Regions from separate parts of the Devosia sp. A449 genome, predicted to be linked through region 1. Evidence: predicted binding sites of a transcription regulator. Region 1 holds the regulator's gene; the other holds the start of a gene.
What was found. The regulator PhoB, encoded in region 1, activates phosphate uptake and scavenging genes when phosphate is short. The targets are predictions, from matches to a motif close to TGTCATNNANCTGTCAT.
Positions count from the first base shown of each region.

Region 2: ACX3OW_RS06570 (esterase-like activity of phytase family protein) is a predicted target of PhoB. The motif match lies at 2,320-2,336, and genes of this name have one in related genera.

Region 1 covers NZ_JBTMWU010000003.1:637,136-641,975, reverse strand. The annotation lists gene pstA (phosphate ABC transporter permease PstA) at 1-1,266, shown strand, start outside; gene pstB (phosphate ABC transporter ATP-binding protein PstB) at 1,337-2,119, shown strand; gene phoU (phosphate signaling complex protein PhoU) at 2,146-2,856, shown strand; gene phoB (phosphate regulon transcriptional regulator PhoB) at 3,006-3,707, shown strand; gene ACX3OW_RS12340 (MFS transporter) at 3,875-4,840, opposite strand, start outside.
Region 2 covers NZ_JBTMWU010000002.1:165,108-169,947, reverse strand. The annotation lists gene ACX3OW_RS06570 (esterase-like activity of phytase family protein) at 84-2,255, opposite strand; gene ACX3OW_RS06565 (ATP-dependent helicase) at 2,457-4,811, shown strand; gene ACX3OW_RS06560 (putative quinol monooxygenase) at 4,798-4,840, opposite strand, start outside.

The DNA.
Region 1 (4,840 bases):
CGTGGCCTTGGTCTTGCCGCCGTCATTCTGGCGCTGGGCTTTGTCGCCCTGCTGTTCACCGATGTGCTGCGCAAAGGCATCCCGGCCTTCACCCAGGCCAATCTGCACCTCGCCATCACCTATGATCCGGAAATCATCGATATCGACCCCGCCCCGGTCCGCGTCGATGGCCAGTCCGACGCCGATTTCCGCGCCGCCAATCTCAAATGGCAGCGCGATCTGGCCCTGCTCAACTGGAACAAGGTGATCGAGGCAAGCCTCCGCCAAGCTGCTCCCGCCGGCTACGAGATCGACACCAAAGCCCTGCTCACCATCGCCGAAACCAACGCCCGCCATCAAGTGCGCGAGATGTTCGTCGCCGATCCCTCCTTGCTCGGCCAGACCGTCGAAGTCGACCTGCTCGCCTCGGCCAATGCCGCCAACTGGATCAAGGGCAATATCGACCGCTCGCTCGGCGACGCCCAGCAGCAGCTCACCCCGGCCGCCCGCGCCCTCATCGATATCTTTGAGGAAAACGGCACCGTCTCCAACGGCTTTGCCTGGTCGATCTTCACCAATGTCGATAGCCGCGCCGCGCCTGCCTCCGCCGGCCTGCTTGGGGCTTTCGTCGGCACCCTGTGGATGATGCTGATCGTCATCGTTCTGGCCGTGCCCATCGGGGTCGCCAGCGCCATCTACCTCGAAGAATTCGCGCCCAAATCCCGGCTGACCGATTTCATCGAGGTCAATATCAACAACCTCGCCGCCGTGCCCTCCATCGTCTTCGGCCTGCTCGGCGCCGCCGTGTTCATCAACTGGATGCATCTGCCGATCTCCGCCCCCATCGTCGGCGGTCTGGTGCTCACTTTGATGACGCTGCCCACCATCATCATCGCCACGCGCGGCGCGCTGCTTGGCGTCTCCCCGGCTCTGCGCCAGGCTGCGCTCGGCATGGGTGCCTCCAAGACCCAGATGGTGTTCCATCACGTGCTGCCGGTCACCTTCCCCTCGATCCTGACCGCCACCATTCTCGGCGTCGCCCATGCTTTGGGCGAAACCGCGCCGCTGCTGCTGATCGGCATGAAGGCCTTCGTCGCCCAGGTGCCGATGACCCCCTTCGATCAGGCCACTGCCTTGCCGGTGCAGATTTACCTCTGGCAGGGCAATGAAAACCGCAATTTCTTCGAACCCCGCACCGCCGCCGCCATCATGGTCCTGCTTGCCGTGATGATCTGCCTCAACGGCGTTGCCATCTACCTGCGCTCGCGCCTCGAAAAGCGCGCCTAGCTAAAGGACATCCCAAATGGATATGGTCGCCAGCACGGTTAAGATGACCCAGCAATCAGTGAATAGCGCAATGAACCCCATCGACGCCCTCGACCGCCCGATCCGCCTCACCGCCCGCGACGTCACCGTGCATTACGGTGCCAAGCAGGCCCTGTTCGGCATTTCGATCGACATTCCCGACCGCGCCGTCACCTCCTTCATCGGCCCCTCCGGCTGCGGCAAGTCCACCTTCCTGCGCTGCATCAACCGCATGAACGACACCATTGACGGCGCCAAGGTCGGCGGCGTCATCAAGCTCGACGGCGAAGACATTTACGATCCCAGCCTCGACGTGGTCGAACTGCGCGCCCGCATCGGCATGGTGTTCCAGAAGCCCAATCCCTTCCCCAAGTCGATCTACGAAAACGTCGCCTACGGCCCCAAAATCCACGGCCTCGCCCGCTCCAAGACCGACCTCGACGAAATCGTCGTCAACTCGCTGCGCAAGGCGGGCCTGTTCAACGAGGTCAAGGATCGCCTCAACGAGCCCGGCACCGGTCTGTCCGGTGGCCAGCAGCAGCGTCTCTGCATCGCCCGCGCCATTGCCGTCGGTCCCGAAGTCATCCTGATGGACGAGCCCTGCTCGGCCCTGGACCCCATCGCCACCGCCATCATCGAAGAGCTGATCGACGAGCTGCGCGAAAACTACACCATCGTCATCGTCACCCACTCGATGCAGCAGGCCGCCCGCGTCAGCCAGAAGACCGCGTTCTTCCATCTGGGCAATCTGATCGAGGAAGGCGTCACCGAAGACATCTTCACCAATCCGGTCAACAAGCAGACCCAGGATTACATCATGGGCCGCATCGGCTAACGCCCGCGCCCTAAGAGGAATTACCCATGTCCCCGACTGGCACCGACCATATCGTTACCGCCTATAGCGACGAGCTGACGCAACTGGCCCAATCCATCGCCGAGATGGGCGGCCAGGTTGAAGTCGCCATCGAGAACGGCACCAAGGCCCTGCTCAAGCTCGACCGCGAGCTGGCCGACCTCACCATCATCGCCGATCAGCGCATTGACGACATGCAGCGCCAGATCGACGAAATGGCCGTCTCGATGATCGCCCGCCGCCAGCCCATGGCGTCCGACCTGCGCGCCATCATCACTTCCATCCACGTCGCCAATGACCTCGAACGCGTCGGCGACATGGCCAAGCAGTTGGCCCGCCGCTCGCTCAAGCTCGAAGGCCTCAATCTGCAGCCCAGCTTCTATAACGGCGTCAAGAACATGACGGCCTTGGTGCTGCGCCAGATCAAGGATGCGCTGGACGCCTATGCCAGCCGCGACGCCGCCGCCGCCATCGAAGTGTGCAACCGCGACGACGAGGTCGATGCCATGCACACGTCTTTGTTCCGTGAGCTGCTGACCTACATGATGGAAGACCCGCGCAACATCACGCCCTGCACCCATCTGCTGTTCTGCGCCAAAAACCTCGAACGCATCGGCGACCACGCCACCAACATCGCCGAGCGCGCCTATTACCTGCAGACCGGCAAGCAGCTCACCAGCGAAGTCCAGGAACTGCAACGCACCCAGCTCAAGGCCTGATCGGCCTTTCCTCCCCTCCCCCTTGAGGGGAGGGGTCGGGGGTGGGGGTCCATCAGTGACCCGCCAAACCACCCCCTCCCCAGCCCTCCCCTCAAGGGGGAGGGAGATACAAATCGAACGCCGGCGCGCCGGCCCAAGGGGAGCCCCCCATGCCCGCCACCATTCTCGTTGTCGAAGACGAAGGCGATATCGCCATCCTGCTGCGCTATAATCTGGAAGCCGAAGGCTTTGCCGTCGTCACCGCCGAAACCGGCGACGAGGCCCAGCAGGCGGTCCAGGACAAGCTGCCCGACCTGATCCTGCTCGATTGGATGCTGCCCGAAATCTCCGGCATCGAACTGTGCCGACGCTTCCGCGCCCGCGAGGAAACCGCCCGCGTGCCGATCATCATGCTCACCGCCCGCGGCGAGGAAGAAGAGCGCGTCCGGGGCCTCGCCACCGGGGCCGACGACTATGTGGTCAAGCCCTTCTCGGTCCCCGAACTGATGGCCCGCATCCACGCGCTGTTGCGCCGCGCCAATCCCAATCTGGTTACTGCTGCGCTCAAGGTTGGTGATCTCGAACTCGACCGCACCACCCACCGCGTCCGCCGCGCCAGCCGCGACGTCCATCTCGGCCCCACCGAATATCGCCTGCTCGAATATCTGATGCGCCACCCCGGCCGCGTCTATTCGCGTGAACAATTGCTCGATGGCGTCTGGGGCAATGACGTCTATGTTGATGAGCGCACCGTCGACGTGCATATCGGCCGCCTCCGCCGCGCCATCAATCGCGGCAAGGACACCGACCCGATCCGCACCGTCCGCGGCGCCGGCTACGCCTTCGACGAACGCTTCGCCCAGGTGGCGTAAACCCACGGGTGAGCACCATCCCACCCCAAAACGCGGTGTCATCCCGGTCTTGAGCCGGGACCCATCCTGAGATCCAGCCACCGGTTCCATTTCAGGCTGGGCCCCGGCTCAAGGCCGGGGTGACATCGTGGGTGGGCCAAATCTCTACACGTCTGAGGGGTGCCCCCTCAAACCTCCGGAATATCCCTTAACGGCGTATCATCGCTCAGCGGCACCGTCTGCCGTTCGATCAGCCGATGCACCTTCGGCGGCTCGGTCCCCCGATGCAGCGCCCGCAGCTGCTCGCTATTCTCCGCATCCGCCTTGGTGCGCCGCAGATTGTGCCGCACATAGTCGATCCAGGTCGGCACGTGATAGGACTCGGTCCAGATATCGGGATGTTCAAGATCGCGCAGCAGCGCCCATTGCCTGGCCCCGTCGCGGATACGGATGCGGCGCCGCGCCGCCATCAGCGAGAGCAGGCGCGGAATGTCTTCCTGGGCGATGCGATAATCGATCATCACCATGATCGGCCCGCTGCGCGGTCGCATATCGAGTTTCAGGACCGGCTCATTGAAGGTGTCGAGCGGGTTGAGGTCCCGCGAATTGAACTCCGGCAGCGGCAGCCGGAACCCGACCAGCCCACACACCAGCAGCACCAGGCTCGCCATCACCAGGGCGGCCCCCAGCCCGAAGCCATCCGCGCTGGCTCCCCAGACCCAGCTACCCATCGCCATGCCGCCGAACGTGGCGGTCTGATACAGCGAGAGAGCCCGCCCCACCACCCAGCGCGGCGACGACAGCTGGATCGAGACATTGAACAGCGACATCGCCAGCACCCAGCAGCCGCCCGCGGGCAGCAGCGCCAGATGGCTCAGCAGCGGATCGCGGCTCAGCCCGAGCCCCACGCAACTGATGGCAAAGCCGGCACAGGCGAACCGCACGATCACTTCATTGCTGAACCGCTCGCGAATACGGCCATTGAGAAACGCGCCGCCAATCGCCCCCAGCCCGAAGCAGCCCAGCAGCGTGCCATAGACCATCGGGCCGCCGCCCACATATTCACTCGCCACCGAAGGCAGCAGCGCCAAAATCGACACCGCAGCCAGCCCGAACAGGAAGCTGCGAAACAGCACCGTCGTCAGGTTTGGCGA
Region 2 (4,840 bases), on a different contig from region 1:
AATACACGACACGAAATGGCGGCGGCGATTAAATAGCGATGACCGGGCGTCGCCGCCCGGCCATCCATGGCAATTCGGCAGGATCAGAGCGCGCCGATCGACCAGAAGAAGGTCTCGCCCGAGGAGTCGTCCACGCCATCATTGTCGGTGATGACATAGCCATGGCCGGCGGCGTCGACAGCGAAACTCTCCACCTTGTCGACCACATAGCCATTATTGGCCTTGAGGTCGGGAACCAGGTCTCGCACCAGTTCCTTGCTGACGGTCGGCAACTCGCCGCCCAGCGGGGCCGCGACCAGTTCGCTTACCGGCACGCGGTAGATTGCCTTGAGGGCTGCATTGTCGGCGATCTGGTTGTCGCGCTCGATGATGTAGGCGTAGTCGCCCTGCACGGTGATTTCGCTGAGCCCGACCCAGGTGCCTTCGGCGGCCGCCTCGAGCGGATAATGCACCGCGCCCCATTCTTTGGCTTCGGTGTTGTAGGAAACCAGCTTCACCAGACCCTTGGGATCATCCTTCCATTCGCGCTGAATGGCGATCCACAGCGTGTCGCCAATTTTGGCAATGCCTTCCGAACCCGAACGGGTCTCGCCGGCCAGTAGCGCTGCCGGGAAAGCGACCTCATCCTCGATCTCGCCATCCGCATTGACGTGGAACAGCGCATGCGGCGTCAACTTGGCGGTGTCGCCTTCCGAAGCCAGCCAGAAACCGCCTTCGCCGTCCAGCGTGATGCCTTCCAGGTCGAGCTTCTGGGCCGGCACGCCATTGCGGGTAACCACGGTCTTCTTGACGATGCGGGCCGGCTTGGCCGTCGCGTCAATGGTGTAGACCGCCGCTTCGCTGAACGCGCTGTCGCTGACGGCATAGAGAATGCCCGACTGTTCGGCATCACCCACGGCGCCGGACAACGCGGCCCAGCCGATCGGTTTACCGTCGGCATCGAGATCCGACATGATCTGGGGATAGGCCGGCTCGCCTTCAGCGAGTTCAAAGATCATCACATGCGAACCAGCCAGCCCGTCGGGCGACAGATCGGTCTCGTTGGCCGTGACATAGAGATTGCGCGACGGAATGGCCAAGGCGCCTTCCGGGCCAATGCCCGAGGGCACGGACTGCCAATATTCGGGCTCGCCACCGGTGTCCTTGTAGATCGCCACCAGCGAGGAACGCTCCTGGTTGACGAAGATGAAGTTGGTGTCGCCGAACTTGCCCACTTCCATGCCTTCGGGCTCGACACCTTTGGCGTCCGAGCGGCCTTCCGGATAGTGGCCGAGCTGGGCGGCGATATATTCCATCGACGACCCGCTCTCATAGAGTTCGGTGCCGTCCTTGTGGAAGATGGTGAAACCGCGCGAGCCGCCTTCGTAGTCGCCTTCATTGGCGATGACGACGCGGTCACTATCGAGCCACTGGATTGCGTCGGGCTCGCGCTTGCGGCCATGCTGGCTCTCGGTGAAGCTCAGACGACCATCTTCGGTGGCGTCGATGCCGTCCAGGTCAACACTGCCGGCGCTGAAATCGCTGATGATTTTGCCGGTTTCGCCATTGAGGATGACGATGTGGTTGTTTTCCTGCAGCGTCACCGCCAATTCGTTGAGGCTGTTGAAGTCGGTATATTCCGGTTCGGCATCATCGCCGGCGAAATCAGCAACACCGGCCAGTTCGGTGACCCGCATGGTGCCGCAATCGACGCTGCCGCCGGCCACGTCGAAGAAGGTGATATTGCCGCTGGGCAGTTGCGGGATCACGCCGTCATTGAGGTCTTCGTCGCGCTGGTTTTCCATCGAAATGGCAATCAGCGAAGCGTCGAAATTCTTGGCAATGGCGTCGGGCTGGCCGCCCAGATCGCAGGTCGCCTCGATGGTCTTGGTGGCAATGTCGATGATCGCCAGATAACCCGTAGGGGCGGTGAAGTCTGTCGTGGTGTCCGAGGTCACCAGCGCCTTGCCGCCGATCACCGCCACCGAGGTAGGGCCGCCATCCAGCGCCACGAAGCCGGCCGGCTTGGGCGCGGTCGGGTCGGTGATATCGATGAAGCCAATGCCACCCAGCAGCGCATTGGAATAAACCAGCGTCATGCCGTCTTCGGTTGCGGTGATGATTTCGGCCGAGTTCTCGGCCCCCTCTTCGGCATCGGGCGTATTCAGTGCGACCGGGAAGCTGGCAATGCGGTTGAAATACTCGGCAGCGGCGACCGTACCGGTCGTGGCCAGCAACGCCGCCGTGATGGCGGCCAGGTATTTTGGCTTGAACATGATGGAGCCTCGGTTGGAATAGGCTCCGCATAGGGTGGGCACGAGACAGTCCCATGACGCCACCATGACGGATCGGTGACAGCGCCCGCGTTCTATACACCGCACCCGCCAATCCCTATATTGCCCAACGAGAACAAAATAAGATTCGTCAATGCCCGCGCAGTGCGTCCTGCCCCGGACGCCGCGATGGAAAGGCCCTCAATGTCCGGTGATGCTCACCCACTCGATCGCCCCGCTGCCGGGTCGATTACCAGCCAGTTCAAACGGAACCAGGCGCCCGACTATCTGAGCGGCCTCAATGAGGAACAGCGCGATGCCGTGGAGTCCATCGAAGGCCCGTTGCTTGTGCTGGCCGGCGCCGGCACCGGCAAAACACGGGTACTGACCACCCGCATCGCCCACATCATCAATACCAACCGCGCCTGGCCAGGCCAGATCCTATCGGTGACCTTTACCAACAAGGCCGCCCGGGAAATGAAGGAGCGCATCGAAAAGCTCGTGCCGCGGCTCGATGCCATGCCCTGGATGGGCACCTTCCACTCGATCGGCGCCCGCATCCTGCGTCAGCACGCCGGGCTGGTGGGCCTGACCAGCTCCTTCACCATCGTGGATACCGACGATCAAATCCGGCTGATCAAGCAGTTGCTCGTCGCCGACAATATCGATGAGAAGCGTTGGCCCGCCAAGCAGTTCGCCGGAATGATGGATGGATGGAAGAACAAGGGCCTGCTGCCAAAGGATGTGTCGCCGGCCGATAGCGGCAGCTATGCCAATGGTCGTGGCGGCAAGCTCTACGCCGCCTACCAGGCCCGGCTTAAAGCGCTGAACGCCGCCGATTTTGGCGACCTGCTGCTGGAGTGTATCCGGCTGTTCAAGGAAAATCCGGACGTGCTGGCGGAGTACCATCGCAAGTTCAAATACATGCTGGTGGACGAATATCAGGACAGCAACGTCGCCCAATATCTCTGGCTGCGCCTGCTGGCTCAGGGGAAACCAGCCAGCGAAGCCAATATCTGCGTCGTGGGCGACGACGATCAGTCGATCTATGGCTGGCGTGGCGCCGAGGTCGACAACATCCTGCGCTTCGAAAAGGACTTTCCGGGCGCCAAGGTCATAAAGCTCGAGCGCAACTACCGCTCGACCTCGAACATCCTCAAGGCCGCCTCCAACATCATCGCCTTCAACGAAAGCCGCCTCGGCAAGACGCTGCAGACCGATGTGGGCGAAACTGGCGAGCCAGTCTCTGTCACCCAAGTCTGGGACAGCGAGGAAGAGGCGCGCACGGTCGGCGAAGAGATCGAACAATATCAGCGCGGGGGCGAGAGCCTCAACTCCATGGCAATTCTGGTCCGTGCCTCCTTTCAGATGCGCGAGTTCGAAGAGCGCTTCATTACCCTCGGCCTCAATTACCGCGTCATCGGCGGCCCGCGCTTTTACGAGCGCAAGGAAATCCGGGACGCTCTGGCCTATCTGCGTCTCGTCGCCCAACCTGCCGACGATCTTGCCTTCGAACGCATCATCAATGTTCCCAAGCGCGGCATAGGCGACGCCACGCTAAAAATGCTGATGGAGACGGCGCGGCACCAGAACATGCCGCTGCTGGCAGCCACCCGCCTGCTGCTCGAAACCGAGGAACTCAAGTCCAAGCAGCGCACGACCTTGGGTAGCCTGGTAGGCCAGTTCGAAGACTGGGCGTTCCGCACCGCGACGTTGCAGCCTTTCGAACTCGTTGAGCAGATCCTCGAAGAGAGCGGCTACACCGACATGCTCAGCGCCGACAAATCCGTTGAGTCCGAGGGCCGCAAGGAAAACCTCAAGGAACTGAGCCGCGCCATGGGAGAATTCGACACCCTTGGTGGCTTCCTCGAACACATCGCCCTGGTCATGGACCGCGATAACGCCGATGCCGCCGACGCCGTCACCATCATGACCCTGCATGGCGCCAAGGGGCTTGAGTTCAACACTGTCTTCCTGCCCGGCTGGGAAGAAGGCACCTTCCCCAGCCAGCGGTCGATGGATGAAAGCGGCCGAGCTGGGCTCGAGGAGGAACGTCGTCTCGCCTATGTCGGCATCACCCGTGGCCGCAAGCGCGTGCGCATCTCCGCCGCGCAAAACCGCCGCATCCACGGCCTTTGGCAATCGGCCATTCCTTCCCGCTTTCTCGATGAACTCCCCGCCGATGCGGTGGAAGTCACCGATACCGGCTCATCCTATGGCGGCTATGGCTATGGCGGCTATGGCTATGGCGGCGGCGCCAGCAGCCGCTTCAACAAGGCCGACCCATTCGAGAGTGTCTACGAAACCCCCGGCTGGGCTCGCGCCCGCGCCCAACAGGCCAGCCGCAAGGGCGGCGGCCCGCTGACCATCGATGGCGATCTCGTAGCCCGCTCGGTTGACCTGGGCAATGACCGCTCGGCCTTCGGCATGGGCGAGCGGGTGTTCCACCTCAAATTTGGCTACGGCGCCATTGCCGATATCGAGGGCAACAAGCTGACCATCGATTTTGAAAAGGCCGGCCGCAAGAAGGTGCTGGAGAGTTTTATCAAGAAGGCATAAGCCCGATTCCGCCCAGCGGCTCGGTTTCG